Regions from separate parts of the Pseudoalteromonas sp. SA25 genome, predicted to be linked through region 2. Evidence: predicted binding sites of a transcription regulator. Region 2 holds the regulator's gene; the other holds the start of a gene.
The links. Region 2 encodes NrdR, which represses ribonucleotide reductase genes. Its sites were predicted from a motif close to AAACACNANATNTNGTGTTT; they were not measured.

Region 1: the regulator NrdR is predicted to act here: its motif matches at 6,500-6,519, upstream of nrdA (class 1a ribonucleoside-diphosphate reductase subunit alpha).

The regions. Positions count from the first base shown of each region.
Region 1 covers NZ_WTKV01000010.1:42,110-58,852, reverse strand. Annotated here, with positions in the region: gene GQR45_RS10140 (alcohol dehydrogenase catalytic domain-containing protein) at 1-308, shown strand, start outside; gene GQR45_RS10135 (2,5-didehydro-3-deoxy-L-galactonate 5-reductase) at 340-1,104, shown strand; gene aldA (aldehyde dehydrogenase) at 1,109-2,557, shown strand; gene yfaE (class I ribonucleotide reductase maintenance protein YfaE) at 2,630-2,902, opposite strand; gene nrdB (class Ia ribonucleoside-diphosphate reductase subunit beta) at 2,902-4,032, opposite strand; gene nrdA (class 1a ribonucleoside-diphosphate reductase subunit alpha) at 4,098-6,380, opposite strand; gene GQR45_RS10110 (HAD-IA family hydrolase) at 6,789-7,469, opposite strand; gene ubiG (bifunctional 2-polyprenyl-6-hydroxyphenol methylase/3-demethylubiquinol 3-O-methyltransferase UbiG) at 7,469-8,179, opposite strand; gene gyrA (DNA topoisomerase (ATP-hydrolyzing) subunit A) at 8,356-11,055, shown strand; gene serC (3-phosphoserine/phosphohydroxythreonine transaminase) at 11,377-12,459, shown strand; gene aroA (3-phosphoshikimate 1-carboxyvinyltransferase) at 12,459-13,736, shown strand; gene cmk ((d)CMP kinase) at 13,843-14,553, shown strand; gene rpsA (30S ribosomal protein S1) at 14,649-16,316, shown strand; gene ihfB (integration host factor subunit beta) at 16,384-16,671, shown strand; gene GQR45_RS10070 (LapA family protein) at 16,693-16,743, shown strand, end outside.
Region 2 covers NZ_WTKV01000009.1:10,664-27,406, reverse strand. Annotated here, with positions in the region: gene GQR45_RS09175 (ATP-binding protein) at 1-1,455, opposite strand, end outside; gene GQR45_RS09170 (response regulator) at 1,823-2,191, shown strand; gene thrA (bifunctional aspartate kinase/homoserine dehydrogenase I) at 2,420-4,837, shown strand; gene thrB (homoserine kinase) at 4,847-5,782, shown strand; gene thrC (threonine synthase) at 5,794-7,077, shown strand; gene glyA (serine hydroxymethyltransferase) at 7,347-8,603, shown strand; gene nrdR (transcriptional regulator NrdR) at 8,972-9,421, shown strand; gene ribD (bifunctional diaminohydroxyphosphoribosylaminopyrimidine deaminase/5-amino-6-(5-phosphoribosylamino)uracil reductase RibD) at 9,588-10,712, shown strand; gene GQR45_RS09135 (riboflavin synthase) at 10,739-11,392, shown strand; gene ribBA (bifunctional 3,4-dihydroxy-2-butanone-4-phosphate synthase/GTP cyclohydrolase II) at 11,422-12,534, shown strand; gene ribE (6,7-dimethyl-8-ribityllumazine synthase) at 12,635-13,099, shown strand; gene nusB (transcription antitermination factor NusB) at 13,115-13,525, shown strand; gene thiL (thiamine-phosphate kinase) at 13,572-14,546, shown strand; gene GQR45_RS09110 (phosphatidylglycerophosphatase A) at 14,543-15,028, shown strand; gene GQR45_RS09105 (ligand-binding sensor domain-containing diguanylate cyclase) at 15,067-16,743, shown strand, end outside.

The DNA of each region.
Region 1 (16,743 bases), on a different contig from region 2:
AACCCGCAATAGAGGCTATGACCGAAATAGCAGGGCGTCGGGGTCGTATAGTAATGGTGGCCATTCACAGTGTTAAACCTGAAATCGATTTATTTCAATTCTTTTGGAAAGAGTTGGAGTTATTAGGTGCACGTGTATACGAAGCGGCCGATTTTGATTGGGCTATCGAATTAATTTCATCGGGCCAAATAGATCTTAAACCTTTCATTAGTTCGGTTAGTTCGTTAACTGATATTGGTAGTGCATTTGCGAGTATGGATGGAAATCCAGAAGGCATGAAAGCGCTTGTTGAATGTAATCCACAATAATAAAAATTATAAAGGTATGAAAATGAATCAGATGCTAGAAAAATTTAGCTTAGAAGGCAAAGTAGCCTTAGTTACAGGTTGTAAGCGCGGTATTGGTAAAGGTATTGCACTAGGTTTAGCGCAGGCTGGCGCTGATATTATTGGTGTATCTGCAAGCTTAGAGCTTGAAGGCTCAGAAGTAGAAAAAGAAGTTAAAGCCCTTGGCCGAAACTTTAAAGCCTACCAATGTGATTTTGGTGATCGTGATGCGCTTTATTCTTTTATTAATGATGTAAAAAGTGATTTTTCAAAAATTGATATTTTAGTTAATAATGCAGGTACAATCCTACGTGCTCCTGCGGCTGAGCATGGTGATGATTTATGGGATAAAGTGATTGAAGTTAACTTAAATGCTCAATTTATTTTAAGCCGCGAAATAGGCAAACAAATGATAGAACATGGCGAGGGTAAAGTTATTTTTACAGCTTCTTTGCTTACCTTTCAAGGTGGTATTACAGTACCGGGTTACGCAGCTAGTAAAGGTGCTATTGGGCAATTGGTTATGGCGCTTTCAAATGAATGGGCTAGCAAAGGCATTAATGTAAATGCCATTGCGCCAGGTTACATTGATACCGATAACACTGAAGCATTACGCAATGACAAAGAGCGTAATGCAGCCATCTTAGCGCGCATTCCACAAGGTCGATGGGGAAATCCTGAAGACTTTAAAGGGCCCGCAGTGTTCTTGGCTTCTGAGGCTGCTAGTTATGTAAACGGCGCTATTTTATTGGTTGATGGCGGATGGATGGGGAGATAGCACAATGAACTTTCATAATAATGTGAATTTTATAAATGGTGAATATGTCGCTTCTAAAGTAAGTGGCACCATTGAAATATTAAGCCCATCTACGGGTAAAAAAATTGGTGAAATACCAAAAGGCTGTATAGAAGATGCGCAGTATGCACTTGAGTCAGCGAATGTAGGCCAGAAAAGGTGGGCTAAATTGACAGCTCGCACACGTCAAAATATATTGCGCGTGTTTGCTAATAAAATTCGTGAAAATAAAGATATTCTTGCACCAATGCTTGTTGCAGAGCAAGGTAAATTGCTATCAGTTGCACAAATGGAAGTCGACGTAACAGCGACTTTTATTGACTATGCATGCGACCATGCACTTACTATTGAAGGCGATATTTTACCTTCAGATAACGAAGATGAAAAAATATACATTCATAAAGTGCCACGTGGCGTAGTTGTTGGTATTACTGCGTGGAATTTTCCGCTGGCATTGGCTGGTCGTAAAATTGGACCTGCGTTGATTACAGGTAACTCTATTGTATTAAAACCTACTCAAGAAACACCTTTAGCAACCACCGAGCTGGGTCGTTTAGCAAACGAAGCGGGGATTCCTGCTGGCGTGCTAAACGTTATTAATGGATCAGGTTCTGTTGTTGGCCAAGCATTGTGTGAAAGCCCAATTACTAAAATGATCACCATGACAGGCTCTACTGCTGCAGGTAAGCAAATTTATAAAACTAGCGCAGAATATATGACGCCTGTAATGCTTGAACTTGGCGGTAAAGCCCCGATGGTTGTTATGGCCGATGCCGACCTTGATGAGGCTGTTGAAGGTGCGCTTTGGGGTCGCTTTGCTAACTGCGGGCAAGTATGCACCTGTGTTGAGCGTTTATATGTTCAAGAGTCTGTGTACGATGCGTTTATGGCTAAATTTATACCAGCTGTAAAAGCACTTCGTGTTGGGGATCCTATGAACCCAGATACACAAATGGGTCCTAAATGTAATCAACGTGAAATAGACAACATTGATCACATAGTTCAACAAAGTATTCAACAAGGCGCTTCTGTCGCCACTGGTGGTAAAGTTGCTTCTGTTGAGGGTTTCGAAGGTGGTTGTTGGTACGAACCAACGTTACTTGTAGACGTTAAGCAAGATAACATTGCAGTGCACGAAGAAACTTTTGGGCCAGTACTCCCAATTGTCAAAGTTAAAGATATGGATCAAGCGATTAAATACTGTAACGACAGTATTTATGGCTTAAGCGCTTATATATTTACGCAAAACTTTTCAGATATTAATAAAGCAATTAACGAGTTAGAAGTGGGTGAAGTTTATATTAACCGTGGTATGGGTGAGCAGCATCAAGGTTTTCATAATGGCTGGAAACAGAGCGGCTTTGGCGGCGAAGATGGTAAATTTGGTTTAGAGCAATATCTAGAGAAGAAAACCGTTTATTTGAAAGAAAAATAAAACTTAGCCGTAATGCACCTTAAGAAAAAAGCCAATAACGTTTTCATTATTGGCTTTTTATTTGTCAGAAAATTACTTTAAATTAATACTTACGTTGCCATTGGGTTTACAGCAGCACAGGAGTATTTCGCCTTCGCGCACAAACGCAAGTGGCTCTTCGTTATATTCAACACTACCTGACACTAACGTTGCTCTACAGGCGCCGCAGTAACCTTCGCGGCATTGGAATGCGACGTCTATTTTCATGGACTCTAAGCACTGTAAAAGAGAAGGGCAGCCAGCGGTAAATTCTACACACTGGCTGTTTTCTGCAAGCGTTATGCTTGCAGTAGACTTGTCACTCATTATAAATCAAAATCACCAAATTCTGATGCATCAACTTGAGAGTCTATTTGACCAACAAGGTATGAGCTAATTTCTGCTTCTTGCGGCGCTACTTGCACGTTATCAGACACTAACCACGAGTTTATCCATGGGATAGGGTTACTGTTATTTTCAAACTGTGCTGGCAAGCCAATGGCAGTCATACGTGCATTAGTAATGTATTCAACGTACTGACATAAAATATGCTTATTTAAGCCAATCATTGAACCATCTTTAAATAAATACTCAGCCCACTCTTTTTCTTGCTCTGCAGCATCAACAAACATTTTAATCGCTTCGTCGCGGCACTGAGCTGCAACAATCGCCATTTCTGGGTCATCTTTACCGTCTTGCATAATGTTTAAAATATGCTGAGTACCCGAAAGGTGAAGTGCTTCATCGCGCGCAATAAGCTTGATGATTTTAGCGTTACCTTCCATTAGTTCACGCTCAGCAAACGCAAACGAACATGCAAAGCTTACGTAAAAGCGAATCGCTTCAAGAATATTTACCGACATCATAGCTAGGTAAAGTTTCTTTTTAAGCTCAAACAAATTCACGATAACAGTTTTACCGTTAATCTCGTGTTTGCCTTCACCATATAAATTGTAAAGCGATACAGAGTTGATTAAGTCGTCGTAGTATTTAGTTACGGCATCGGCACGTTCGCTAATTTTATCGTTGCTAACAATGTCATCAAAAATAAGTTCAGGCGCTTGTGTTACGTTACGGATAATATGTGTGTATGAGCGGCTGTGAATCGTCTCACTAAATGCCCACGTTTCTATCCATGTTTCAAGCTCTGGTAGCGATACAATAGGGAGTAGGGCAACGTTTGGCGAGCGACCTTGCACACTATCAAGCAAAGTTTGGTATTTTAGGTTACTTAAAAATATATGCTTTTCGTGATCGGGTAACGCTTGAAAGTCTAAACGGTCTTTACTTACATCTACTTCCTCAGGACGCCAAAAGAAAGACAGTTGCTTCTCGATTAATTTTTCAAAAATTGGGTATTTTTGTTGGTCGTAACGAGATACGTTTACAGTTTGGCCAAAAAACATTGGCTCTTGCATTTGGTTATTATGGTTTCGGCTAAAAGTAGTATAAGACATGTTTATCACTCAAAAAACTATCAGAAAAAGCGGGCTTAATGCCCGCTTAAAATAAAAATCAGCAGTTATATTTTACACGCGCCGCCTTCACAATCATCATCTTCCACTTCTGGAGTATCTTCTTGCATATCTGAGGCACCATCACGAGTATTGTGGTAGTACAAGGTTTTAACACCTAGTTTGTACGCGCTTAGTAAGTCTTTTAATAAGACTTGCATAGGTACTTTACCGCCTTCGAACTTGTTTGGATCATAATTTGTATTTGCAGAAATTGTTTGGTCTACAAATTTTTGCATTATACCAACAAGCTGCAAGTAACCATCGTTTGATGGAATGTCCCACAGTAGCTCGTATTGATCTTTTAAACGCTCATACTCAGGAACAACTTGCTTTAAAATACCGTCTTTACTTGCTTTAACGCTAATATGTCCACGTGGTGGTTCAATACCATTTGTTGCATTAGAGATTTGCGACGATGTTTCTGATGGCATTAACGCACTTAGTGTTGAGTTACGCATACCGTGCTCTTTAATATTTGCACGCAGTGTATCCCAATCAAGATGAAGTGGCTCATCACAAATTTTATCTAAATCACGTTTGTACGTATCTGTTGGCATAATGCCTTGTGAATACGTTGTTTCGTTAAACTTAGGACAGGCACCACGTTCTTTAGCAAGCTCGTTTGATGCTTTCATCAAGTAGTATTGAATCGCTTCAAATGTTTTATGAGTCAGTGCATTTGCGCTGCCATCTGAATAACGCTTACCATTTTTAGCTAGGTAGTATGCATAGTTAATCACGCCTATACCTAACGTTCGACGACCCATAGTTGCATTTTTAGCAGCCGGTACTGGGTAGTCTTGGAAATCAAGTAAGTTATCAAGTGCGCGTACTGCAAGTTCTGCTAGCTCTTCAAGCTCATCAAGTGATTCTATTGCACCTAAGTTAAACGCAGACAGTGTACAAAGGGCAATTTCGCCTTCTTCGTCATTTACGTTATTAAGTGGCTTAGTTGGCAATGCAATTTCTAAACATAAGTTAGATTGGCGAATAGGCGCAACTTTAGCAATGAACGGGCTATGTGTATTACAGTGGTCCACATTTTGTAAATAAATACGACCTGTACTTGCACGCTCTTGCGCAAACATAGAGAAAAGCTCAATGGCTTTAATGCGTTTTTTACGAATAGACTCATCTTGTTCGTATTTTACGTAAAGCGCGTCAAACTCAGCTTGGTCTTCAAAAAATGCATCGTAAAGACCAGGCACATCTGATGGGCTAAATAACGTAATGTAGTCGTCTTTAATTAAACGAGAGTACATTAGTTTATTAAACTGTACGCCGTAATCTAGGTGACGAACGCGGTTGTCGTCTACACCACGGTTATTTTTAAGTACAAGTAGGTTCTCTACTTCTAAATGCCAAAGCGGGTAGAACAATGTTGCAGCGCCGCCACGTACACCACCTTGTGAACAACTTTTAACAGCTGTTTGAAAGTGCTTATAAAAAGGAATACAACCTGTGTGGTACGCTTCGCCGTTACGAATATGGCTACCTAGCGCACGAATACGACCAGCATTAATACCAATACCTGCGCGTTGTGAAACGTATTTAACAATAGCAGATGATGTAGCGTTAATTGAATCAAGGCTATCGCCACATTCAATTAATACACACGAGCTAAACTGGCGAGTAGGCGTACGTACACCCGACATAATTGGCGTTGGTAGAGATATTTTAAATAACGATACTGCGTCGTAAAAGCGCTTAATGTAAGAAACGCGTGTTTCACTTGGGTAGTCAGAGAATAAGCTCGCTGCTACTAAAATATATAAAAACTGTGCACTTTCGTAGATTTCACCCGATACACGGTTTTGAACGAGATACTTACCTTCAAGCTGTTTTACAGCCGCGTAGCTAAAGTTAAGATCGCGAGAATGATCAAGATATGCATCAAGCTCGTCTAATTCTTGCTCTGTGTAATCTACTAATAAGTGAGCATCGTAGCGTTTATCGCCAACCATTTTTGTTACGTGGTCAAATAAACGTGGTGGCTCAAATTGACCGTACGCTTTTTTACGTAAATGGAATACAGCTAAACGTGCAGCTAAGTATTGATAATCAGGCGATTCTTTTGAAATCTGATCCGCTGCTGCTTTAATGATGGTTTCGTGAATGTCTTTAGTACGAATACCGTCGTAAAACTGAATGTGCGATTTTAATTCAACTTGCGAAACCGAAACGTTGCTTAAACCTTCGGCGGCCCATTCAATAACGCGATGGATCTTATCCAGATCAAGAGGCTCTTTGCGCCCGTCACGTTTGCTTACAGATAACTGTTGGTTCATTTGCCTGTATTCCTTGGGAATTATGTATTTTGACCAATGCTTTATGCCTCGCCGAAGCAAGGTACATACTCATTTATTATAGGTTTCACCGTATTGGCGAATTTAATTGAATAACATTTGGCCACAATATCTGGTGTTGTTCAATTTAGAGATCACAAGATAGTGTGGTCTGAGTTGTTTTGCAAGGGACATAATTGCCCCTGTTTGTGGATAACTTTGGGATAACGCATTTGTGTTAGTAGACACTCACCTTCGAACAATCATTTAAGTTGAAATATGCAAAAATCAACTAATGATCTGCTAAATTTACTCATTTTAAAAATAAATTTTGACTGCTTTTTTTATCAGCAAGCTTTGTGTGAAAACTAACACAATCACAATATATAGTGTTTAATAATTAACATAGCACTATATATGGTTAAAACCATCAATTGGGCTTAGCCAGTTAAAATTGGCTTCCCAAGCTATCGCTTCATCTTTACTTGGGATGTAACCCCAAAGTGCCGTTGCGGTATGCATACCTGCCGCTTTGCCTGCTTGTATGTCACGTTGTGCATCACCAATGTATAAACAACGGCTTGGTTCTACCTGCATAAGCTTTGCACAGTGTAGCAGTGGTAGAGGTGATGGCTTCGCTTCAGCTAATGTGTCGCCACTTATTACCACACTGGCATTTTTTAATGCGGGAATAGCTGCCACTAAAGGATCGGTTAAAAACCCTGGTTTATTAGTCATGATCCCCCATTTGATCTTTTTCTGATCAAGGGCGATAAGTAACGATTCAACTCCGCTGAAGCAACGTGTGTGATTTGCTATGTTTGTGGCGTACTCGTCAACTAATTGCTTTATAAGCTCGCTTTGGGGTTGTTTAGCCCATAATTCTTTAAAACCAGCCTCTAATAATGCGCCTGCGCCGTTAGATGCCGCAGGACGGTATATATCACTACTAACAGGTTCTATTTTATTGTTAATAAGGACTGCGTTTAAAGCGGCACCTAAATCATCAGCGGTGTCGAGTAGGGTGCCGTCTAAATCAAATAAAAATGCATCGTACTCAATAAGGGGTAGGGGGGCTTGAGAGTTAGCCATTAAGCTAACTTCTCAAAATAAAGTATGTAATTTACGCTAACGTCACTATTGAGCGTATATTGCTTTGATAGTGGGTTATAAGAAAGCCCTGTACTTGCACGAACTTTTAAACCGGCTTGCTCTGCCCATGCAATAAGCTGTGCAGGCTTTATAAACTTTTTATGGTCGTGTGTACCTTCAGGCACCATTTTTAAGAGTTTTTCAGCGCCAACAATAGCGTATAAGTATGCTTTAGGTGTTTTGTTCAGGGTTGAAAAAAACACGTCTGCGCCTGGTTTGGCAAGTGCGGCTACGGCATGAATGATAGATGCTGGGTCGGGAACGTGTTCAAGCATTTCCATACACGTTATTACATCAAAGCGCTCAGGGTACTGTGTTGCAAACTCTTCTGCAGGCACTTTTATATAATCTACATTTACGCCAGTTTCTAAACTGTGCAACTTAGCAACAGTTAAAGGCTCTTGCCCCATGTCGATGCCAGTTACTTTTGCGCCCATGCGCGCCATGCTTTGGCTTAAAATACCGCCACCACAGCCAACGTCGAGTGTTTCTTTATCGAATAGGCCTTGCGTTTTGTTTGCTATAAAGTCTAAACGTAACGGGTTAATTTCGTGAAGAGGTTTGAATTCTCCGTCTAGGTCCCACCAACGCTCAGCGATGGCTTCAAATTTTGCTATTTCTGCGTGATCTACATTTTGATGTTCGGTCATAAAATACTTCCTCGTCAATCTGAGGCCATTATATAGGGCTAAATTGATAAATCGCAAAGTTTTGCGCCTGTAAATTAAAATTAATTGTGATAGCATGGCTGTTAGAAATAATAACAATACTCTTAATACCCAATACCGGGTTGTTGAGAGCTGATACTGAAGGAATGTGATATCAAATGACTGATCTCGCCAATGAAATTCTGCCAGTCAATATTGAAGACGAGTTAAAAAACTCCTACTTAGATTACGCAATGAGCGTAATAGTAGGACGTGCATTACCAGACGTACGTGACGGCTTAAAACCTGTTCATCGCCGCGTTTTGTTTGCAATGAACGAGCTTAGTAATGACTGGAACAAGCCTTACAAAAAATCGGCCCGTGTGGTCGGTGACGTAATCGGTAAATACCATCCACACGGCGACAGTGCAGTTTATGACACGATAGTTCGTATGGCTCAGCCATTCTCACTACGTTATATGCTTGTAGATGGCCAAGGTAACTTCGGTTCGGTTGATGGTGATTCAGCAGCGGCAATGCGTTATACAGAAGTACGTATGGCAAAAATGTCGCATGAGTTATTAGCCGATCTTGAAAAAGAAACGGTTGATTTCGTTCCTAACTACGACGGTACTGAGTTCATCCCTGACGTGTTACCTACGAAAGTCCCTAATTTATTAGTGAATGGTTCGTCGGGTATTGCAGTAGGTATGGCTACAAATATACCACCACATAACTTAACTGAAGTTGTGAACGGTTGTTTGGCACTTATTCAAAATCCTGATTTAACTATTTTAGAGTTAATGGATTATATTCCTGGTCCTGATTTCCCAACGGCTGCAATTATCAACGGTAAAAAAGGCATTGAACAAGCCTATTTAACTGGCCGTGGTAAAGTGTACATGCGTGCACGCGCCGACGTCGAAACCGATGAAAAAACAGGCCGTGAAACAATTATCGTTCACGAAATTCCTTATCAAGTTAATAAGGCCCGTTTAATTGAAAAAATTGCTGAGCTTGTTAAAGATAAGAAAATTGAAGGTATTAGTGCACTACGTGATGAATCAGATAAAGACGGTATGCGTATCGTTATTGAAATTAAACGTGGTGACGTAGGCGAAGTTATTTTAAATAACTTGTATTCACAAACTCAGTTACAAACTGTGTTTGGTATGAATATGGTTGCATTAATTAACAACCAACCTAAGTGTTTTAATCTAAAAGAAATGCTTGAAGAGTTTATTATTCACCGCCGTGAAGTAGTAACTCGTCGTACCGTGTTTGATTTACGCAAAGCGCGTGACCGTGCTCATACGCTTGAAGGTTTAGCAATTGCGCTTGCAAACATTGACCCAATTATCGAGCTTATTCGTAAATCACCTACACCTGCTGAAGCTAAAATTGCTTTAACTGCACGTCCGTGGGAATTAGGTCATGTACAAGGTATGCTTGAAAAAGCAGGCGAAGATAATGTAGCCCGTCCAGATTGGCTTGCTGATGATTTAGGTATTCGCGACGGTCAATACTATATTTCTGAGCAACAAGCTCAAGCAATTCTAGATTTGCGTTTACACAAGCTGACTGGTCTTGAACACGAAAAAATCTTAACTGAATATCAAGCGTTGTTAGAGTTAATTGCTGAGCTACTTTATATTTTGGCAACACCTGAGCGTTTAATGGAAGTTATTCGTGACGAACTAGTTGAAATTAAAGCGCAGTATGGCGACGAACGTCGTACCGAGATTAATGCAGCGGCTCACGATATCAGCCTTGAAGACTTAATTACCGAAGAAAACGTTGTTGTAACGCTTTCTCACGAAGGGTATGTGAAGTATCAGGCATTGTCTGATTACGAAGCACAGCGTCGTGGTGGTAAAGGTAAGTCAGCAACGAAGATGAAAGATGAAGATTTCATTGAACGTCTGTTAGTTGCAAATACACACGATACTATTTTATGTTTCTCTACGGCCGGTCGTTTATATTGGCTTAAAGTGTATCAGTTACCACTAGCAAGTCGTGCAGCGCGCGGTAAGCCAATTGTTAACTTGTTACCACTTGAAGCTGATGAACGTATTACTGCTATATTGCCAGTACGCGAGTACGCAGAAGATAAATATATCTTTATGGCAACTGCATTCGGTACAGTTAAGAAAACACCATTAACGGCTTACAGTCGTCAACGTGCAAGCGGTATTATTGCTGTTAACTTAAATGATGGCGATAGCTTGATTGGTGTTGATATTACCGATGGTAGCAACGAAATTATGTTGTTCACTGATGCAGGTAAAGTTGTACGCTTCAAAGAAGCTGAAGAAACAACAGTTGTTGATGAAAACGGCAACCCGGTATTAGACGAAGAAGGTAACCCTGAGATTCGCTTCAAAGGTGTTCGCCCAATGGGTCGTACTGCTACAGGTGTTCGTGGTATTAAAATGCCAGACGAGCAACGCGTAGTATCGTTAATTGTACCAAAAACTGACGGTGCCATTCTAACGGTAACTGAAAATGGTTACGGTAAGCGTACACAACTTGAAGATTACCCATCTAAGAGCCGTGCAACACAAGGTGTTGTATCAATTAAGGTGAGTGAACGTAACGGTGCTGTTGTTGGTGCTGTGCAAGTTGATGACAACGATGAAATAATGATTATTTCGAATCGTGGTACCTTAGTACGAACTCGCGTTAATGAAGTTTCAACGGTTGGACGTAACACACAAGGTGTTATTTTGATCAGAACTATTGACGGAGAGCAAGTAGTTGGTTTACAACGTATAGAAGAGATTGAAGTTACAGAAAGTGACTTAATTGATATTGAAGACGTTGAAACAGTAGATACGGTTATTGATGAAGTAGCGGATGATAATCCTCCTTCAGAATAATTGATATTGAAAAAGCGGCCTTGGCCGCTTTTTTTAATGTTGTTGAAAAAAATTAATAGGGTGTGAAATTATACTCATACCAATTCGCTTAATTAAGAGATCTATTTTGAGGGTGGAAAAACGTGTTGATAGCTAGGCAAAAAATTCGCTATTTAGTTGTTCTAAATGAGAATTTTTTAACGCAAGTAGCGACACGTTTAGCCCCGCAAAATGATTAAGTATTATTGCGGATTGGTATTATTCATTAAATTTTAAAGGTTTAGCGGATTGGTATTAAATGTTCATGCTTAGTAGTTAAATTACTGGAATGAGGCAAAGGTAATGAGTAAATATAATTTTTGTGCGGGGCCAGCTATGCTTCCGCAAGCGGTTATGAAAAAAGCGCAAAAAGAGTTTCTAGATTGGCAAGACCTAGGTGTGTCTGTGATGGAGATTAGCCATCGTAGTAAAGAGTTTTTAGCGCTTACAGCTAAATGTGAAGCTAGCCTTCGTCGCCTAATGAATATTAGTGATGAATTTGAAGTGCTGTTTATGCATGGTGGTGGTCGTGGCCAGTTTAGTGCTGTGCCATTAAACTTACACCAAGAAGGCAAAACAGCGTTTTATTGCGAGAATGGCGTATGGTCGAAAAGCGCCAGAGATGAAGCGAATAAGTTTACTCAAACGTCTTTTACGGATGTCCGTAATGATGCTGATGGTGAGTTTTCAATTAAAGACGTTGCTGACTGGGAATTACCAGAAGACGCTGCGTACATCCACTATTGCCCTAATGAAACTGTCGATGGCTTAGAGATTTTTGATGTACCAAGCCACCCAACAGCTCCGATTATTGCTGATATGTCTTCAACTATTTTATCGCGTGAGATAGACGTTAATAAATTTGATTTGATTTACGCTGGTGCGCAAAAAAATATCGGTCCATCGGGCATATCAATTGTTATTGTTCGTAAAACATTACTTGAGCGCGAAGGTTTGCCAAAGCCTGGTATTTTAGATTACGCACTTGAAGCAAAGCAGGGCAGTATGTTTAATACCCCACCTACCTTTGCTTGGTATTTAGCGGCTGAAGTATTTGAATGGCTTGAAAGCAATGGTGGTGTAAAAGCCATGGAAGCACAAAATATTGCTAAAGCAAATTTACTGTATGATTTTATCGATAACTCAGATTTTTATTCAAATATAGTCGCTAAACATTGCCGCTCACGCATGAATGTTCCATTTTGGTTAAACGATGAAAGCTTAAATAGCAAATTTGTTGCTCAATCAAACGAGGCCGGTTTACTTGCACTTGAAGGTCACAGAATTGTGGGCGGTATGCGCGCAAGTATTTATAACGCTATGCCTCTTGAAGGTGTTCAAGCACTTGTAGATTTTATGGCTGCATTTGCAAAGGAGCACAGCTAATGGAGCAGCTCCGTTTAGAACCTATTTCTAAAGTAAATGGTACGGTAACCCTACCAGGTTCAAAGAGTCTATCGAACAGAATTTTATTATTAGCAGCACTGGCAAACGGTACCACCGTTGTAGAAAACTTACTTGATAGTGACGATATACGCCATATGCTGGGTGCTTTAAAGTTATTAGGTGTAAATGTAACTTTAAATGATGAACACACTGTAGCGACCGTAGAGGGAGTTGGTGGTGTGTTTAATACACCTACTGAGCCCTTGTTTTTAGGTAATGCAGGTACTGCTTACAGACCTTTAACGGCTGTACTTGCTGCCGTTGCTGGTGAGTATGAGCTAATAGGCGAACCACGTATGGAAGAGCGTCCGATAGGGCACTTAGTTGATGCTCTACAAGCGCTTGGTGGTGATGTTACCTATACAAAACACAAAGACTATCCACCACTTAAAATTGTAGGTGGTCAAATAAAAGGTGGTGAGGTTGAAATTGACGGTAGTATTTCAAGTCAATTTTTAACGGCTCTATTAATGGCAGCGCCATTATTTAGCGGTGATACAACGATAACGATTAAAGGTACTTTAGTATCTAAACCTTATATTGATATTACGCTTGATGTAATGGCACGTTTTGGTGTTAATGTTGAACACAGTGATTATGCAACTTTTAAAGTTAAAGGTGGTCAACAGTATCAATCACTCGAACGAATTATGGTTGAAGGCGATGCATCTTCTGCTTCTTACTTTGTTGCTGCGGCTGCAATTGCTGGCGGCGAGATTGAAATTAAAGGCGTGGGTGCTAAATCAGTTCAAGGTGATATAGGCTTTGCTAAAGTAATGGAGCAAGTAGGCGCAAAAATCGATTGGTATGATGAGCGTTTAGTTGTTCGCAAAGGCGAATTAAAAGGCGTAGATATTGACGCTAATGCAATTCCTGATGCTGCTATGACCCTTGCAACTGTTGCTCTTTTCGCTAAAGGCCCAACTGCCATTCGTAACATTTATAACTGGCGAGTAAAAGAAACAGACCGTTTATATGCGATGGCAACTGAGCTTAGAAAAGTAGGTGCAGAAGTGGTAGAAGGGCATGACTTTATAGAAATTACACCGCCTAAACACTTCAACGATGTAGCAATAGACACTTACGACGATCACCGTATAGCCATGTGTTTTGCAATGGTTGCCGTTGGTGGAAAGCCAATAACGATTAATGATCCAAAGTGTACCTATAAAACATTTCCTACATTTTTCAATGTTTTAGCATCAGTAAGTGAATAAGCTAATTAGAAGTAATTACAAAAGTTACACACTAATAGCAGATATATTTTAATAACTGACGTATAATGTCGCGGTTTATTTAGGTGTGCATTGCAGGAGGTTTTAAATGCAGGCGTTATTAATGCCCGTGATCACCGTTGATGGCCCAAGTGGTTCAGGTAAAGGAACTGTTTGTCGCTTGTTAGCCGACAAGTTAGGGTGGGATGTATTAGATAGCGGTGCGATTTATCGCGTTTTATCTTTAGCTGCACTTCATCACCAAATTGCATTAGACAATGAAGAAGGGCTTGTCCCTCTTGCTGCAAATTTAGATGTGCAGTTTTTGGTAGATAGCCAAACTAATGCAGGAAAAGTTATTTTAGAAGGCGAAGATGTAACTACTACTATTCGTAATGAAGAAGTAGGCGCTGCAGCATCAAAAGTTGCAGCATTACCTCGCGTTCGTGAAGCGTTATTACGTCGCCAGCGTGCATTTCGCACTGAAAACGGCTTAATTGCCGATGGCCGTGATATGGGCACTGTGGTTTTTCAAGATGCGCCGTTAAAAATATATTTAACAGCAAGTGCAGAAGAGCGTGCTCGTAGACGCTTTGTTGAGTTGAATACGCGCGGTCTTGATGTTACACTAAGTGGTCTATTACAGGACATTCAAGCTCGTGACGAGCGCGATATGAATCGTGCCGTTGCTCCGCTTGTACCTGCAGATGATGCTATTGAGCTTGATACTAGCGAACTCAATGCACAGCAAGTGTTTGATAAGGTAATGACTTTATTCGATATTGCAATCTCTGAAGGTAAGCTTCCTAAACGAAGCTAAACACATTTTATGCGCCAGCAGGATGCCAGTGCTATTTTAACAACCCCATGCAGCATGGTTGCTTATTGGTATTAATATATGAGACGTATATTCGTATGTCAGAAAATTTTGCGCAGTTATTTGAAGAAAGCTTAAAGGGTTTTGAAGCAGAGCAAGGCTCTATCGTTAAAGGTACAGTAATCTCTATCGAGAATAACATTGTACTTGTAGATGCTGGTCTTAAATCAGAAAGTGCTATCCCTGCTGAGCAGTTCAAAAATGCTGCTGGTGAACTTGAAGTTGCTGTAGGCGACGAAGTAGATGTTGCACTAGATGCAATTGAAGACGGTTTCGGTGAAACTATTCTTTCTCGTGAGAAAGCTAAGCGTCACGAAGCATGGATCCGTCTTGAGAAAGCATGTGAAGAGCAAGAGACTGTTACTGGTGTTATCAACGGTAAAGTTAAAGGCGGTTTCACAGTTGAAGTTGATTCAATCCGTGCTTTCCTACCTGGTTCACTTGTTGATGTTCGTCCAGTACGTGACACAACTCACCTTGAAGGCAAAGAGCTTGAATTTAAAGTAATCAAGCTTGACCAAAAACGTAACAACGTTGTTGTTTCACGTCGTGCAGTTATCGAATCTGAAAACTCACAAGAACGTGAAGAGCTTCTTGCTAACCTTGTTGAAGGCCAAGAAGTTAAAGGTATCGTTAAGAACCTTACTGACTACGGTGCATTCGTTGACCTTGGTGGTGTTGATGGTCTACTACACATTACTGATATGGCTTGGAAGCGTGTTAAGCACCCTTCAGAAATCGTTAATGTTGGCGACGAAATCGCAGTTAAAGTTCTAAAATTCGACAAAGATAAAACTCGTGTATCTCTAGGCCTTAAACAGCTTGGTGAAGATCCATGGGCAGCTATCGCTGGTCGTTACCCAGAAGGTTCTAAACTTTCTGGTCGTGTTACTAACCTTACAGATTACGGCTGTTTCGTGGAAATCGAAGAAGGCGTTGAAGGTTTAGTACACGTTTCTGAAATGGATTGGACTAACAAAAACATCCATCCTTCAAAAGTTGTTAGCTTAGGCGACACTGTTGAAGTTATGGTTTTAGAAATTGACGAAGAACGTCGTCGTATTTCTCTTGGTCTTAAGCAATGTATTGCTAATCCTTGGCAGGAATTTGCTCGTCTACAAAACAAAGGCGATCAAGTTACTGGTAAGATCAAATCAATCACTGACTTCGGTATCTTTATCGGTCTTGACGGTGGTATTGACGGTCTTGTACACCTTTCAGACATTTCTTGGAATACACCTGGCGAAGAAGCTGTACGTGAATTCAAGAAAGGCGACGAAATCACTGCTATCGTATTGCAAGTTGACCCAGAGCGTGAACGTATCTCTCTAGGTGTTAAGCAAATCGAAGCTGACCCATTCAATAACTACCTTGATGCAAACAAAAAAGGTGCTATTGTTAAAGGTAAAGTGACTGAAGTTGATGCGAAAGGCGCAACTGTTGAACTTATCGAAGGCGTTGAAGGTTACATCCGTGTAGCTGATATCGCTCAAGAACGCGTTGAAGATGCAACTACTGTTGTTTCTGTAGGCGACGAGATTGAAGTTAAATACGTTGGTGTTGATCGTAAGAACCGCACTTTAAGCTTATCTGTAAAAGCTCTTTTCGAAGCAGAAGAGAAAGAAGTACTAGAGAAGCTTAAGAAAGAAGAGCCAGTGTTTGAAAACGCAATGGCAGCTGCTTTCGCAAATGCACAAAAAGACTAATATATAATTAGTTTTTAGTTGGAAGGGCATTTTTTGCCCTTCCTATATCTCTTTTTAAGGAAACACTATGACTAAGTCAGAACTGATAGAAACACTTGCGGAACAACACGCACACGTTCCAGTGAAAGATGTTGAGAATGCTGTAAAAGAAATTCTTGAACAAATGGCCGGCTCATTATCTACTTCAGATCGTATTGAGATCAGAGGTTTTGGTAGTTTCTCTTTGCATTTCCGCGCTCCTCGCACAGGTCGTAATCCTAAGACTGGCGATACAGTTGAGCTTGAAGGAAAGCATGTACCTCATTTTAAACCAGGCAAAGAATTACGCGACCGCGTAAATGAAAGCATTGCCTAGTTAACTTAGTGGAGTAGTTACTTGTTCAAGGTACTAAAAATTATTCTGGTTGCGCTATGCCTTATCAGTGCA
Region 2 (16,743 bases):
ATGAATAAGTGAGTTCATAATTAGGTTAGTAAAAATTTGGCTTATAGCCCCTGCAGGGAGATTTAAAACTAAATCATCAGGACATTCTAATTTTATAGTATGGGATGTCTTTTTTAGTTTTGGGTGCAGTGAGCGTATTACTTCGTTAGTGTAATCTTTAAAGTTAATGGTTCTTACTGCTTCACTGGCTTGATCGACCGCTATTTGTTTAAAGCTAGCTATAAGCTCCGAAGCTCTATCTAAGTTAGTGGTTAGTAAGCTTGTGCTTTGTTTTGCTTCGTTAATGAATTCTTCTAGTGCTTTTGGCGAAAGTGTTTTTTCGGTATAAGCATTTTCGAGTTTATTTAAGCGTTCTTGTAAAAATGATATTGCCGTTACACCTATCCCAATAGGGGTGTTTATATCGTGTGTAATACCTGCTACAAGTCCGCCTAGCGCAGCCATTTTTTCTGTGCCTAGTAAACGTTCCTGTGCAAGGCTTAACTCTTCTATATAGCGCTGAGATTCAGTTTGCTTTGTAATTAACTCTAGCTCTGTGCTGCGGCGTAAGTCTACTTCTTCGGTGAGGACAATTTTTTGCTTTTCGAGTTCGTATTTTTGCTGCTGTAAATCCATCATTGCTTGGCTTAAGTTGGATGTTTTACGGGCTACGTCTTGTTCAAGTTGTATGTTGTGTTGATCAAGCTTTTCGTTACTTATAATGAGTTCTTTTTGGGTGTGTTCAAGCTCTTTTCTATACTGAACCACTTTATCTATTAGTTTGTTAAATGACTGCTCCATCACTTTTAGTTCATTATGTTCTTCTGTTTCTATTTCTATATGTTGACCTTCTAGCTCGTCTAGTTCTAAATTTTCTAGTTGCTCAGTGAGTTCTGCTAAAGGGTCTGTAAGAAGTTTTCTAAATGCCATTAAAAATAAGATGATCAAAAAGGTGGTTTTAATCATCGCATTACCAATCAAAAAGTAGATTGATACCATAATGCGGCTAAAAACAACTTCTCGACTTGAGAATAAGGTAACGTCACCAACTTGAGTAGCACGACCTGAAAATTCAAAAATAAGTGGAAAGGTATAACCAAATAAACCCGATTTTGCGTCTTCTAAAATAACCTCTTCTTGTACTAACTGTTGGTTATATAGCTTGTGTATATCAAGAGAGCGCCCTAGCTGTGAAATAATTTCGCCGCTGTCGTCTCGAACAATAATCCCTTCAATCATGGGAATGGCGAGTAAACCTTCTGCTGTTGTAATTGTTTGCTTGGTATTAAGCTCCCAAATTGCACGTGTTAAGCTGCGACTAAAGGTTTTTTGTAAGGTACTAAGTTCATCGCGAATATAGTCTTTAGTATTGACGTATTCAGCAAGCACTTGTCCACAGGTCACTACAAAGGTAAGCAAAAAATAGACGGATAAAACGCTAGTCAGTAGCTTCTTAGAAAGACTTTTTTGTAACATGAGTGACTTGTTCATCCTTTATTATTTTTGTAACGTTACGATATTAATTTAAAAGTTAGTCAATAAACCTCTAAAAATAAATAAAAAAGTTAAAATTTAGTAAGATAAATCACAAAAAGTGAGCGTGTAGTATCAAAGTATTTAAACCAAGGTATAAATTAATAAATTCGTTATCTGTTATGTATTGTAGGCTTAATTAGTATTTGCTTTGGTTAATTATATCTTAAACGGATTTATTCTATATTTATCATTCTATTAAATTATTAATGCGCTGAGTGCTTTGAGGCGTGTTAAAGTGTCTAAAATGCAATGGAAGGCATTAGTTTAATAACCTTTTAATAACTTTGATGGTTGTGTAGTAGTAAACATGATGAAATTTTCGATATTAGTCTGTGACGATTCTGCAGTTGCCCGTAAACAAGTCGTGCGGTGTTTAAATGAATGTATAGACGCTCAAATACAACAAGCTACAAATGGAGCGCACGCTCTAGAACTTTTACGAGCACAAAGCTTTGATTTATTGTGCTTAGATCTCACCATGCCCGAAGTTGATGGTATACAAGTACTCGAGACTATAAAAATAGAAAAAATAGAGTGCTTTGTTTTAGTTATTTCTGCCGATATACAAGAGAAAATGAAGCAACGAGTAGCACAACTTGGCGCAATAGACTTTATCGATAAACCTATCAATAAATCTAACTTAAACGAAATATTGCATAAATTTGGCATTCATTAGGTTTTTTCATGTTAAAAAAGGCTGTTTTATCTTTTAATTTAGGGTTGACAGCATAGCCTTTGTTAAGGCAGTCTTAACATATGAAAACAATTAATCGCGTACTGACCATTATTATTACAACCATCATTCTTACTGGATAGTGGCATAGGTCGGTGCAACAAATTTAAAGGCCTGTGTTCACTTAGAACACAGGCCTTTTTTCGTTTTATGGGATGAGGAACATAAACAATGCGAGTTTTAAAATTTGGTGGGTCTTCGCTTGCCGACTATGCATGCTTACAACAGGTAGCTCAGCTAGTTAAAGCACAATTAAAAGATGAAATGCTTTTGGTACTTTCTGCTCCAGGTGGAATGACCGATTCGCTAGTTGCACTTGCAAGTGCAGCAGAACAAGGCTCTGACTTTTCGCAGCAATGGCAAGCATTAGTTAGCCGCTGTGAAGGTTTGAAAGCTGACGTTGAAAAAAGTGGTGTAGTAGTTACAAGTTGGCCAAACTTAAGGGAACTTAAAAATAAACTAGATGGCGTATCACTTATACAATGTTGCCCCGATCAAGTTCGCGCATTTGTAATTAGCTTTGGAGAGCGCGTTAGTGTTTCTTTAATGCAGGCTTTATTGAATTCGCACGATGCAAGATACTTAGAAGCAACAAGCTGTATCGCTTCAACTGGCGGTTATATCGACGCCGAGGCTGATTTAGTAACAAGTAAAGCGCGCTTTCAAGCTGTGCTTAAAGAAAGTCCTGCAACTATCTATATCATGCCTGGTTTTACAGCGAGTAATGACAAAGGTGAGCTTACAACGCTTGGCCGTAATGGCTCAGATTACTCAGCAGCCATTGCTGCGGCTTGTTTAGAAGCTGAGATTTGCCAAATTTGGACTGACGTTGATGGTGTATACAGTGCTGATCCTCGTTATATTAAAAAAGCGACTAAAGTAGATTTTTTATCTTATAAAGAAGCGATGGAGCTTTCTTACTTTGGTGCAAAAGTACTTCACCCTAAAACAATTTTGCCGTGTGCTAAAGCCGGTGTGCCGTGCGAAATTAAAAATACGCATAACCCAGACGCACAAGGCTCATTAATTGGTAACGATTATTCATCAGATGAGCCAGTAAAAGCGCTTTCGAGCCTACAAGACCTTGCAATGCTAACTGTCTCAGGGCCAGGCATGAAAGGCAAAGTAGGTATGGCGTCTAAGGTATTTAACGCGCTTGCTCACGATAACGTATCAATTGTATTAATCACGCAGTCATCATGCGAATTTAGCATTAGCTTTTGTGTACACGAAACAGACCTAGCACTTGCACTTGATGCGCTACAAACTGCATTTGAACTTGAATTACAAGCAGGGCTTATTGAGCCTGTACAAGTGCAGCGCAATTTAGCTATTGTTACTTTAGTGGGCGATAACATGCGCGCACACCGTGGCTTAGCGGCTAAGTTTTTTGCATCGCTTGCACAAGCGCAAGTAAATATTGTTGCAATTGCACAGGATTCTACAGAAAGTGCTATTTCAGCAGTAATTGATGGTGAGTTATGTAACGACGCCGTAAAAATATGCCATGAAAACTTTTTCACGCATGTGCCGTCAATTGATGTGTTTTTACTCGGTTGTGGCTTAGTAGGGCAAGAGCTTATTAATCAGCTTGAGCGCCAGCAAGCGTGGCTTGAAAAACGTAATATTAAACTTAACTTGTATGGTGTTGCTAACTCTCGTCAATTACACCTTGATAGTGAAGGTATTGCTTTTGGTGATTGGCAGCAAAAATTGGCCTCATCTGAGCAGGCGTTTGATTTAAAACTAGTAGAGCAGTTTGTTAAGCAAAATCATTTAGTAAACCCTGTGCTTGTTGATTGTACGTCGTCGGATGCACTTGCTGCGCAGTATGTAGACTTTTTAAATGCAGGTTTTCATGTGGTTGCTGCCAATAAAAAAGCAACAACAAGCTCATACACGTATTACCAAGATTTAATTGCAGCAACGCAAAAGAATAATCGTAAATTTTTATACGAAACAAACGTTGGTGCAGGCTTACCAGTAATCGACAACTTACAGTCATTATTTGGTGCCGGTGATGAGTTATTAGAGTTTAGCGGTATTTTATCAGGTTCACTTTCGTATATGTTTGGCGCACTTCAAGATGGTTTATCACTTTCTGAGGCAACTATTAAAGCCAAAGAAAGTGGCTTTACTGAGCCAGATCCTCGTGATGATTTATCGGGTACCGATGTAGCACGTAAGTTATTGATCATCGCTCGCGAAGCCGGTATGAAATTAGAGCTAAGCGATATTGAAGTTGAGTCAGTATTACCACAAGGTTTTGCACAAGGTGATAGTGTTGATGAGTTTATGGCAAAACTACCAAGCTTAGATGCTGATTTTAACGACCGTATCAAAAGCGCTGCGAGCGAGGGTAGGGTACTTCGCTATGTAGGCACAATTAAAGAAGGCCACTGTAAAGTAGGTATTGAAGCGGTAGATGCAAAGCATGCGCTTAGTGTCATTCGTGATGGTGAAAACGCACTGGCTATTTTAAGCCAATACTACCAGCCACGTCCGTTTGTAATTCGTGGTTATGGCGCCGGCTCGGAAGTAACAGCCGCGGGTGTATTTGCTGATATTTTAAAAACGTTATCGCGCTAGGAGCTCGTTATGATTGAAGTATATGCTCCGGCGTCTATTGGTAATTTTGCAGTGGGTTTTGATGCACTTGGCGCAGCGCTTGCGCCAATTGATGGCAGTTTGTTAGGTGATGTAGCCGTTGTAAGCGCCGCACCAAGCGATGAGTTTATTTGCACTGGCGAATACGCTCATAAGTTACCAAGTGATGCGAATGAGAATTTAGCGTACCAGTGTTTAGTGCATTTTAGAGCGCATGTTGCGCCTACTATGCCAAGCGTAAAGCTCGAGCTTAAAAAGAACTTACCAATTGGCTCTGGGCTTGGCTCTAGTGCATGTTCGGTCGTGGCTACTTTTGCTGCCCTTGATAAGTTTGCAAAAACTAATTTAAGTCAGGTTGAGCTTATTGAACTGATGGCTGACTTTGAAGCTGTAGTAAGCGGCGGTCGTCATTACGACAACATCACGCCATGTTATTTAGGTGGTTTGCAGTTAACAGGTGATTTAATTCCTGATAAATCGATTGCACTGCCTGTTGATGAAAACTGGTACTACGTTGCTGCGTTTCCTGGTTTTTCGCTTAATACCGCAAAAGCGCGCTCTGTTTTACCAAAAGAGTTGAGCATGCATGCAAGTGTTGAGTTTGCGCAGCGTTTGTCGGCATTTAGTAGCTTACTGTTAACTAATCGTTTTGACGATGCGCTAAGCATAATGAAAGATGAAATAGCAGAACCTTACCGCGCACCGCTCATTAAAGGCTTTAGTGAAGCCAAAGCAAGCTTGCCAGCACTGGGCGCTGAAATAGTCAGTATTTCGGGCGCAGGACCAACCTTATTTAGTGTGTGTAAAACACTTGAAGCTGCACAGCAATGCGCGCAGTGGTTAGAAACCAATTACATTAACGAGCAAGGCTTTTGCCACATTTGTAAATTAGATAACGACGGCACGCGTCAATTAACAGTTTTATAGGATAGTTAGTCATGCAATTACATAATTTAAAAGATAGTTCACAAAAAGTGTCGTTCGTTGAAGCCGTAAAAACAGGTTTGGGTCGTAACCAAGGTGTATTTTTCCCAGAATCACTGCCGCCACTGTCCGATGTTGATGCATTGCTTGATATGGACTTTGTTACGCGCAGCGGCAAAATATTATCTCACCTAATTGGTGATGAGTTACCAAGCGATACTGTGGCAAAAATGGTTAAAAATGCATTTAACTTTCCAGTTAAGCTGGTGGAAGTTGAAGAGAACACATACTGTTTAGAACTGTTTCATGGTCCTACACTTGCGTTTAAAGACTTTGGTGGTCGCTTTATGGCAGAGTGTTTAACGCAGTTTAACAAAGACGAGAAAGTAACTATTTTAACAGCAACATCTGGCGATACCGGTGCAGCCGTAGCACATGCTTTTTATAATAAACCAAATATCGACGTAGTAATTTTATACCCTAAAGGCAAAATTTCACTTGCTCAGCAAAAGCTATTTACTACGCTAGGTAACAATATTCATTGTTATGCAGTTGAGGGCAGCTTTGATGATTGCCAAGAGCTAGTTAAAAATGCCTTTTTAGATGAAGAAGTTAAATCAACACTTGGGCTTAACTCAGCTAATTCAATTAATATTAGCCGTTTAGTTGCTCAGGTTTGTTACTACTTTGAAGCGATTGCACTGCTACCAAAAGAAAAACGGGCAACAGCACATATATCAGTACCTAGTGGTAACTTTGGTAATGTGTGCGCCGCAATGATTGGTGCGGTTATTGGTTTACCTGTAGGTAAATTAAGCGCAACAACAAATCAAAATGATACTGTGCCGCGCTTTATGCTTGATAAAAACTGGACGCCAAACGCAACGCTTGAGTCGCTTTCAAATGCGATGGATGTAAGTAAGCCAAACAATTGGCCGCGTGTACAAACAATGTTAGATAATAACTGGTTTAGCTACGATAATTTTTATTCAACAAGCGTAAACGAGCAAGACACGCAAGCCGTGATGAAAAAAATTCAACAAACGGGCTATGTTGCAGAGCCTCATACTGCTATTGCTTACCAAGGTCTTGTTGAAAATCGTGCGCCGGGTACTGCGGGTATCTTTTTAGCGACAGCTCATCCTGCTAAGTTTAAAGAAAGCGTAGAGGGTATTCTAAATATTGAATTAGGTATGCCAAAACCACTTGCTGATGCACTAGCAAAACCATGCCTAGCAAGCGATATGAACGCCGATTACGACGCGTTACGTACCGAAATGCTCGCTAAATTAGGCTAAGTTAAATTAAAAGGAAAAGCGGCTTGAGCCGCTTTTTTTATAACTTTATACGGATGAATACACTTAGTTATATTTACTAATTAAATGTAGTAAATATAATTCATTTAAAATTATTATGGCTTTATAAAAAAATATCATCTTAAAAGAGCTGTGAAATAGTTTCAATCCCTGTTTAAATATCCTCAACTTAAGAGCGTAGGCAAAGAGTCGTTTAAAGCGTACAATAAAGCCTCTAAAAAACACCATACACGTTGCCCTAGGAGACCCCAATGTTAGAACGTAGCATGAATATTTCGGATTTTGATCCAGAGTTATTTGACGCGATAACCAAAGAAACTGCTCGCCAAGAAGAGCATATCGAACTAATCGCTTCAGAAAACTACTGTAGCCCACGCGTACTAGAAGCGCAGGGTTCACAGCTTACAAACAAATACGCAGAAGGTTACCCAGGCAAACGTTATTATGGCGGTTGTGAGCATGTAGATGTTGTTGAGCAATTAGCAATTGACCGTGCTAACGAATTATTTGGTTCTGACTACGCAAACGTACAGCCACATGCTGGTTCGCAAGCTAATGCAGCTGTTTTTCTAGCATTATTAGACGCTGGCGATACTGTATTAGGTATGAGCTTAGCTCATGGTGGTCACTTAACTCACGGTTCTCACGTAAGCTTCTCTGGTAAGCTTTACAATGCAATCCAATACGGACTAGATGAAGCAACTGGCGAAATTGATTACGCACAAGTTGAAGCACTAGCACTTGAGCACAAACCAAAAATGATTATTGGTGGTTTCTCAGCGTACTCAGGTATTGTTGATTGGGCTAAATTCCGTGAAATTGCTGACAAAATCGGTGCTTATCTGTTTGTTGACATGGCTCACGTTGCGGGTTTAATTGCGGCAGGCGTTTACCCAAGCCCTGTTCCTCATGCACACGTTGTAACTACAACTACGCATAAAACACTTGCAGGCCCTCGTGGTGGTTTGATTATTTCTGCATGTGGCGACGAAGCAATCTACAAAAAGCTTAACAGCGCTGTTTTCCCTGGTGGCCAAGGCGGTCCTTTATGTCATGTTATTGCAGCAAAAGCAGTGGCATTTAAAGAAGCACTTCAACCAGAGTTTAAAGTATACCAAACACAAGTTGTTAAAAACGCAAAAGCAATGGTTGCTGTAATGCAAGAGCGCGGCTACAAAATCGTATCTGACAAAACTGAAAACCACTTATTTTTACTTGATTTAATCGATAAAGATATCACTGGTAAAGATGCAGACGCAGCCCTAGGCAACGCTAACATCACAGTTAATAAAAACTCAGTACCGAACGATCCACGCTCACCATTTGTAACATCTGGTTTGCGTATTGGTTCTCCTGCAATTACTCGCCGTGGTTTTACTGAAGTAGAATCAAAAGAGCTTGCTGGCTGGATTTGTGACGTACTAGATAACATCACTGATGAATCTGTACAGGCGCAAGTTAAAGAAAAAGTAAAAGCAATTTGTGCAAAATTACCTGTTTACGCTTAATTGCATAAGCGGCAGTAATTTAGATCACATAGGCTAGAGGCCTGTTTATCTTTCGAGGTTTAATTTGCAGTAGTATGTTTGGTTTTTAGGCAAGGCAGAGTCTATGTAGTGTGGTTACTCCACACAAATAGGCGATAACGCAGCATAAATGCCAAACATGCACTGCCCTCGGGTTCGTCCTAGGGGCGATTTACTCTTTGTTGCTCGGTTTTTACTTAGCCCACTAGGTTACAAACCTCGCGCCGCGATTAAATCGCCCCTAGATAGAACAAATTTAATCCTGAAAGGTCAACAGGCCCTATTTTTTTGCTAAGATAAAAGACCGCTATTTAGCGGTCTTTTTTGTTTTAAAACGGAAGTACCGAGCTATGCATTGTCCATTTTGTACCGCAAAAGATACTAAAGTTATTGACTCACGCCTTGTTGGCGGAGGCCATCAAGTTCGCAGGCGTCGTGAGTGTAACGACTGCCACGAGCGCTTTACTACATTTGAAGGCGCTGAACTGGTTATGCCTCGTGTTATTAAACAAGACGGCAGTCGCGAACCATTTAACGAAGATAAATTATTAAATGGCTTAAATCGCGCACTCGAAAAACGCCCAGTGAGCACAGAGCAAGTAGACGAAGTAGTGAATATAATAAAATCGCAACTACGCGCAACGGGTGAGCGAGAAATTTCAAGCCATTTGGTGGGTGAATGCATTATGGAAGCCCTCAAAAAGCTCGATAAAGTAGCGTACGTAAGATTTGCCTCTGTTTATCGCTCGTTTGAAGATATACGTGAATTTGGCGAAGAAATTGCCCGCTTAGGGGAGTAATACCAATTTTATTAAAAACATGATCATTCTATCGCATTAAATAGCGCACTCACTGCGTTAAAAATTATTCATATAGAACAACTATATGTCATAATTTTCGCCTTGTTATTGCGCTATTTTCTTAGCGCTATAATAGACCACTTATTTAACGCAATTGGTATAATAAATGCTTAACCAAGTTCCTTTTACAGAACATGATGAAATGTATATGGCACGCGCCATAGAGCTTGCCAAAAAAGGCCGGTTTACTACCACGCCTAACCCTAATGTTGGCTGTGTATTAGTTAAAAATAATCAAATAATTGGTGAGGGTTTTCATCAATTAGCAGGTCAAGGCCATGCTGAAGTAAATGCACTGGCAATAGCTGGTAGTAGTGCACAAGGTGCAACGGCTTATGTAACGCTTGAACCGTGTAGTCATTATGGGCGTACGCCACCGTGTGCTGAAGGCTTAAAAAAGGCGGGCGTTGTAAAAGTAATTGCCGCTATGGTTGATACAAACCCACAAGTTGCAGGCAAAGGCCTTAAAATACTGAGCGATGCCGGTATTGAAGTTGCTTATGGATTACTTGAATCACAAGCTCGCGCACTTAACGTTGGCTTTTTTAAGCGAATGGAACAAGGCTTACCTTATGTGACCTGTAAAATGGCAGCAAGCATAGATGGTAAAACAGCGCTTAAAAATGGGCAAAGTAAGTGGATCACAAGTCCCGCTGCTCGCCAAGACGTACAATTATACCGAGCGCAAAGCTGCGCTATTTTAACCGGTGCCGATACCGTGTTAGTAGACGATGCTAAACTTAATGTGCGACTAAGCGAGTTGCCTTGCACGCTACCTACCGATTTACCGCTTCGCCAGCCCGTGCGTGTTATAATTGACTCACAGAATCGTTTAACGCCCAACCTTGCTTTATTTAAAATCCAAAGTGATGTAATAATACTTACGACTAAGGTTGATAAATCGCTGCAATGGCCGCATTTTGTAAAGCATATTGAAGTAAGTGAAAGTAACGGCAAAGTTGATTTACAGGCTGTTTTAGAAAAGCTTGGGCAACTACAGTTTAATAATGTTTGGCTTGAGAGCGGAGCAACACTTGCTGGTAAAATGACAGAGCTTGATTTAGTTGACGAGTTTGTTTTTTATTTGGCGCCTAAATTAATGGGCCATGATGCAAAAAGTTTAGTTAATTTTCCTGAATTGACGAGTATGCAAAACACCGTTGATTTAACATTTAATGAATGTGCGCGCATTGGTGACGATTTACGTATCACCGCGTTAAAAACTCATTAAAATCACTTAATAAAAAGAGTAGCGCTATGTTTACTGGGATAATAGAAGCCACAGGCAAAATTGCTTTATTACAAAAAAAACAAGGCGACTTAGCCATTCGTATCCAAAGTGCTGACCTTGATATGGAAGACGTAAAGCTAGGCGACAGCATTGCAACCAATGGCGTTTGCTTAACCGTAGTTGATAAACATATTGACGGTTTTAGTGCTGATTTATCTAACGAGACGATTGGTTTAACCGGTTTTGCTCACTATGCTTTAGGGCAAACGGTGAATCTTGAAAAAGCCATGCAACCTGTTTCGCGTTTAGGCGGTCATTTAGTATCTGGCCATGTTGATGGCATAGCAACTATAACAAGCATTACAGCAAACGCTCGAGCAACAGAATATTGGCTTACAACTGACGAAAATTTAATGAAATACATCCCGTACAAAGGTTCGGTATGTATTGATGGTATAAGCCTGACAGTGAACGCTGTAGAAGGTAATAAATTCAAATTAACAATTGTCCCACATACGAGTGAGCAAACCACAATTGCTCACTTTAAAGTAGGCACTCAAGTTAATTTAGAAGTCGATCAAATTGCACGTTATTTAGAGCGCCTTATAAAAGGTGCAGAGCAACCAACAGGCTCTGATATTTCGATGAGCTTACTCGCTAAAGCGGGTTTTATTAAATAACGAAACTGATAACTTATACGAGCAAATTTATGAATTTACACAGCGCACAAGAAATCATCGACGATATTAAAGCCGGTAAAATGGTTATTTTAATGGATGATGAAGATAGAGAGAATGAAGGCGATTTAATTATTGCCGCAGAGCATATTAGTGCACAAGCGATTAATTTTATGGCGACTCATGGCCGTGGTTTAATTTGTTTAACTATGACGCAAGAGCGTTGTGAGCAACTTGATTTACCTTTAATGGTTAAAAATAATGGTGCTGCATTTTCGACTAACTTTACAATGTCGATAGAAGCATCAAAGGGTGTTACTACAGGTATTTCAGCAGCAGATAGAGCGCGTACAGTGCAAGCGGCTATAGCTAAAGGCGCAGTACCAAGTGATATCGTGCAGCCTGGTCATATTTTTCCAATTATGGCACAACCTGGCGGCGTATTAACTCGCGCAGGACATACTGAAGCTGGCTGTGATTTAGCGCGTTTAGCTGGGCTTGAAGCATCATCTGTTATTGTTGAAATACTTAATGCCGATGGCACCATGGCGCGTCGCCCTGATTTAGAAGTTTTTGCGAAAGAGCATGATATTAAAATTGGTACTATTGCTGATTTAATCGAATACCGTAACTTAAATGAAACAACAATTGAGCAAGTTGCAAAATGTAAGTTACCAACTATTCACGGTGAATTTGATTTAGTTACTTATAAAGACACAATTGACGGCCAATTACATTACGTATTGCTTAAAGGCGATATAAAAGAGCAAGAACCGACAAATGTACGTGTACATTTGCAAAGTACCTTTAACGATATCCTACTTTCAGATAGAAGTGCTGACCGTAGTTGGGGCCTTTCAGAAGCAATGGCTTATATCGCTAAAAATGAAGGTGCTTTAGTTATTTTAGGTAAGCAAGAAAGCACTGAAGAGTTAGAGGCAACTGTGAAAGCATTTGCAGCAGCTGATGCTGGCGAAAGCGTTACGCCACGTAAATTCAAAGGTACCTCTCGTACTGTTGGCGTAGGTTCGCAAATACTTGCAGATCTTGGAATTAAACAAATGCGATTAATGAGTCGCCCTAAAAAGTACCATGCACTTTCGGGCTTTCATTTAGAAGTTGTTGATTATGTTGAGCCACAATAAGCATCACGCTTAAACTAGGCTATTATTTTATTTTTATGGTATGATGCGCAGCAATTTTTGCGCAATCGCAACCGCTTGAACTTATTTTTAGGGTTATCAAATGAAAATTATTGAAGGTAGTAAGTACGCTCCTGGCAAAAAGTTTGCCATTGTCATTTCTCGTTTTAATGACTTTATCGGTAGCAGCCTCCTTGCAGGTGCTGTTGATGAGCTAAAACGCACTGGTGGCGTATCTGATGACGACATTACCGTTATTTATGTACCAGGCGCGGTGGAATTACCTTTAGCGGCTAAACGCGTTGCGGCAAAAAAAGAGTATGATGCAATCATCGCATTAGGCGTAGTGATCAGAGGTGGTACACCACACTTTGACCTAGTTGCTGGCGAATCAAACAAAGGTCTTGCGCAAGTATCACTTGAGTATGATATCCCGGTTGCATTTGGCGTATTAACCACAGAAAGCATTGAACAAGCAATTGAGCGTGCTGGCACCAAAATGGGCAATAAAGGCGGCGAAGCTGCTTTAGGCGCGCTTGAAATGGTTAATGTGTTAGATAAAATTTAAGTTTAAGGAATTTTTGTGAAACCAGCAGCAAGACGTAAAGCACGTATCTTAGCACTCCAAGCCGTTTATTCTTGGCAAATAAGTGGCAATTTAATTGCCGATATCGAACAACAAATGTTGATCGAAACAGACGTTACTAAAATTGATGTTGAATACTTTAAAGATTTAGCGACGGGTGTTGCTGTAAATTATAAGCAACTAGACGAAGCTGTATCACCACATTTAACACGTCCGTTTAATGACTTAGATATGGTTGAGCGCGCAATTTTACGTTTAAGCAGCTATGAGCTTAAGTTCCGTGAAGATGTACCTTATAAAGTTGCTATCAACGAAGGTATTGAGCTGGCCAAAATATTTGGCGCTGAAGACAGCCATAAATTTGTAAACGGTGTACTTGATAAAGCTGTTAAGCATTTACGCAAGTAAGTAAACCGTTAAAGAGGGGAGCCGGCATAGGCCGGCTTTTTTGTGTATGAAGGAATTTGAATTAATTAACCGCTACTTTAAAGGTCGCGGGATCACCCGTCGTGATGTAAACCTAGGTATAGGGGATGATTGCGCTTTAGTAACCGTTCCACAAAACTGCCAACTTGCCGTTACAACAGATACTCTTGTTGCTGGCGTACACTTTTTTGATGATATTTCCCCTCGTGCATTAGGTCACAGAGCGCTTGCTGTTAATTTAAGTGACTTAGCGGCAATGGGCGCTGAGCCAACATGGGTTTCAGTTGCGTTAACCTTGCCAAGTATTGACCCACAGTGGATTGAAGAGTTTACTGAAGGCATGCATGAAATTGCAGAATACTTTAATGTGCAAATTATAGGTGGCGATACCACGCAAGGCCCATTAACTATCACTATTTGTGCAAAAGGGACTGTACCAGAAGGTACTGCACTTCGCCGTAGTGGTGCGAAAGTGGGTGATTGGATTTATGTTACAGGTCCGCTAGGTGACGCTGGACTTGCAATTGAGTCTCGCAAACAAGGTATAAGTATTGAGCCAGAACATTTAAAGTACTTAAATAAGCGCTTTGACTTTCCAACACCGCGTGTTGCTGCAGGACAGGTATTGCGAGGCCTTGCATCATCGGCTATTGATGTATCGGATGGTTTAATTGCTGATTTAAGCCATATACTTGATATGTCGCAAGTAAATGCAGTTGTGAATATTGAAAGTATTCCGACTTCAGATGCAATGCAAGCAAGCCTTGATTTTAATCAGCAGCTGCCATTTATTCTCAGTTACGGTGATGATTACGAATTAATTTTTACTGTACCTGATAGCAATAAAAGTATGCTAGAAATAAAACTACGCCAGTATGGTGTAGATGCAACATGCATAGGCCAAATTAAAAGTGGCGATGGTCAAATTGAACTTTTACACAACGGTGAAAAGTTTGATTTTAAGCAGCAAGGTTTTGAGCATTTTGCAAAGGAGCTGGTTTGAACAAAAACCGAAAGTTTAATTTAAAGCGCCCACATCAGTTTTTTGGTTTGGGTTTTGGTACTGGGTTAGCCCCTAAAGCACCTGGTACATTTGGCACTTTTGCTGCACTGCCATTCATTTTTATGACTATGTATTATCCGCTATGGTTGCAAATTGTATTTGCCGTAGTGATCAGTATATTTGGTATATGGGCCTGCGGTAAAACGGCTGATGATTTAGGCGTGCACGACCATCCTGCTATTGTATGGGATGAAGTGGCAGGCTATTACATTACAATGATTGGTGCAGCACTTAGCTGGCAAACATTACTCGTTGGTTTTTTGTTATTTCGCTTTTTTGATATAGCAAAACCTGGCCCAATCCGTATGCTAGACAAACGAGTACATGGTGGTTTAGGTATTATGGCCGATGATATACTTGCGGGCGTTTTTTCGCTTATATGCTTACAGGCGCTAATAAAAGTGGGTTTACTACCCTTTTAATTTTTTATATTTGATTTGTTTAACTAGGTGGCAGCAATATGATGCGATTTTTACTGGTTTGTGTACTGATGTTGTGCGCGACACCAAGTTGGGCTTCAATTAGTGATTACGTAGTTAAGCAATGGAATATAAAAGATGGTCTACCTTCGCAATCACTTAAAAGCGTAGTACAAGACCAGCAAGGTTATATGTGGCTTGGTACTCAGTTTGGCTTAAGCCGTTTTGATGGCACAACATTTACAAACTACAACACGCAAAATAGCCCGTTCTTGCCTAGTAATGGTATTAATAAACTTTTAGTCGATTCTAGTGGCTTATTATGGGTAGGTACTAAAAGTGGCTTGGTAGTTATTAATCCTGCCACATTTGCAGCACAAGAGTTTAATATTAAAGGTCCAGTAAGAGATATCCTTGAGGACTCTAAAGGCAGCATATGGATTGCGGCTAATGGTTTATACTATGTAGATAGAGGGCAAGTTGATTTACGCACTCAAGTAAATGGCCCCCTACCTATTGTTAACGCTACCGTAATTACCCAAATTGTTGGCTCTGTTAGCCAAATGGCACTCTCTCCTGAAGGTATTTGGCTGGTTAATGATCGTCATTTATTACGCCTTACTAAAAACTCATCAGATTTCTCTAAACTACGTTTAGAGCTTACCGCTAAAATATCGTTACCAGAGCGCTTAGCGCAAACCATAGTGCACGATTTATCATTCTTAAACGGTAATTTGTATATAGCCTCTGAGCTAGGTGCATACTTTTTAGATTTAGATGACGAACTAAGACCTTTTCCTTTACCTAATGCAAATAACTCAGCCGTTTATAAGTTTATGAGTGATACCGATGGTGGCTTATGGGTTTCGACTTATGGACGTTTATTATTTAGAGATAAAACCGGTGAGTGGCAATGGGTAGAGCCAAGCCAACTTGATCAAAGCATATGGTTTGCTGATATTTTTAGAGATGATAAAAATAACGTTTGGTTAGCAAGTTTTAGTGAAGGCTTATGGCTTGCCCATGAAGGGCGGGTAGAAAGGCATTCAGCAGTTTCAGATATGACCGAGTCTGTTATGGCTATTAGCCAAGCTCCAGATGGAAAACTGTGGGTTGCTAACAAAAGCGGCATTGGTTATTTCGATTTAGATAAAAGTTTTATTAATTTAGTTCCAAGTAGTAAATATGGATACGCGTCAGTACACGATCTACAATTTGATGGTGAGCGATTATATATAGCCACAGGGCGCGGCTTATTTGTTTTTGAAAACAAGACACTCTATACCGTCCCAGGTCGAGCGCTTCGCGATAATCCTGTGTTTGCAATAAGTCGCTCTAGTAAAGGCGGTTTTTGGATTGGTACCGGACGCGGTTTATATCGATTAAATTATGCTGGTTTAACGCCTTTTGCATATAACGCTTTTTTAGGTAGTAAGTTTATTACCTACGTATTGGATAAAACAAACTTTGGTGTGATTGGTACTAGTAAAGGCGCATATTACTTTACAGACCGTGGCATTGAAAAAATTGGTGACCAAACAACACTTGAAAGTGCATACGTAACTAGCGTGTTACATATAGATGGCGTGGGTATTTTAATCGGCTCTCTTAACGATGGGCTTTTTTACAGAAGTACGCAAGGGCAGTGGCGTCAACTCGATGCAGCTAATGGTTTACCGTATGGGTCTATATTTAGCCTAGAATATGATGAAAAGTTA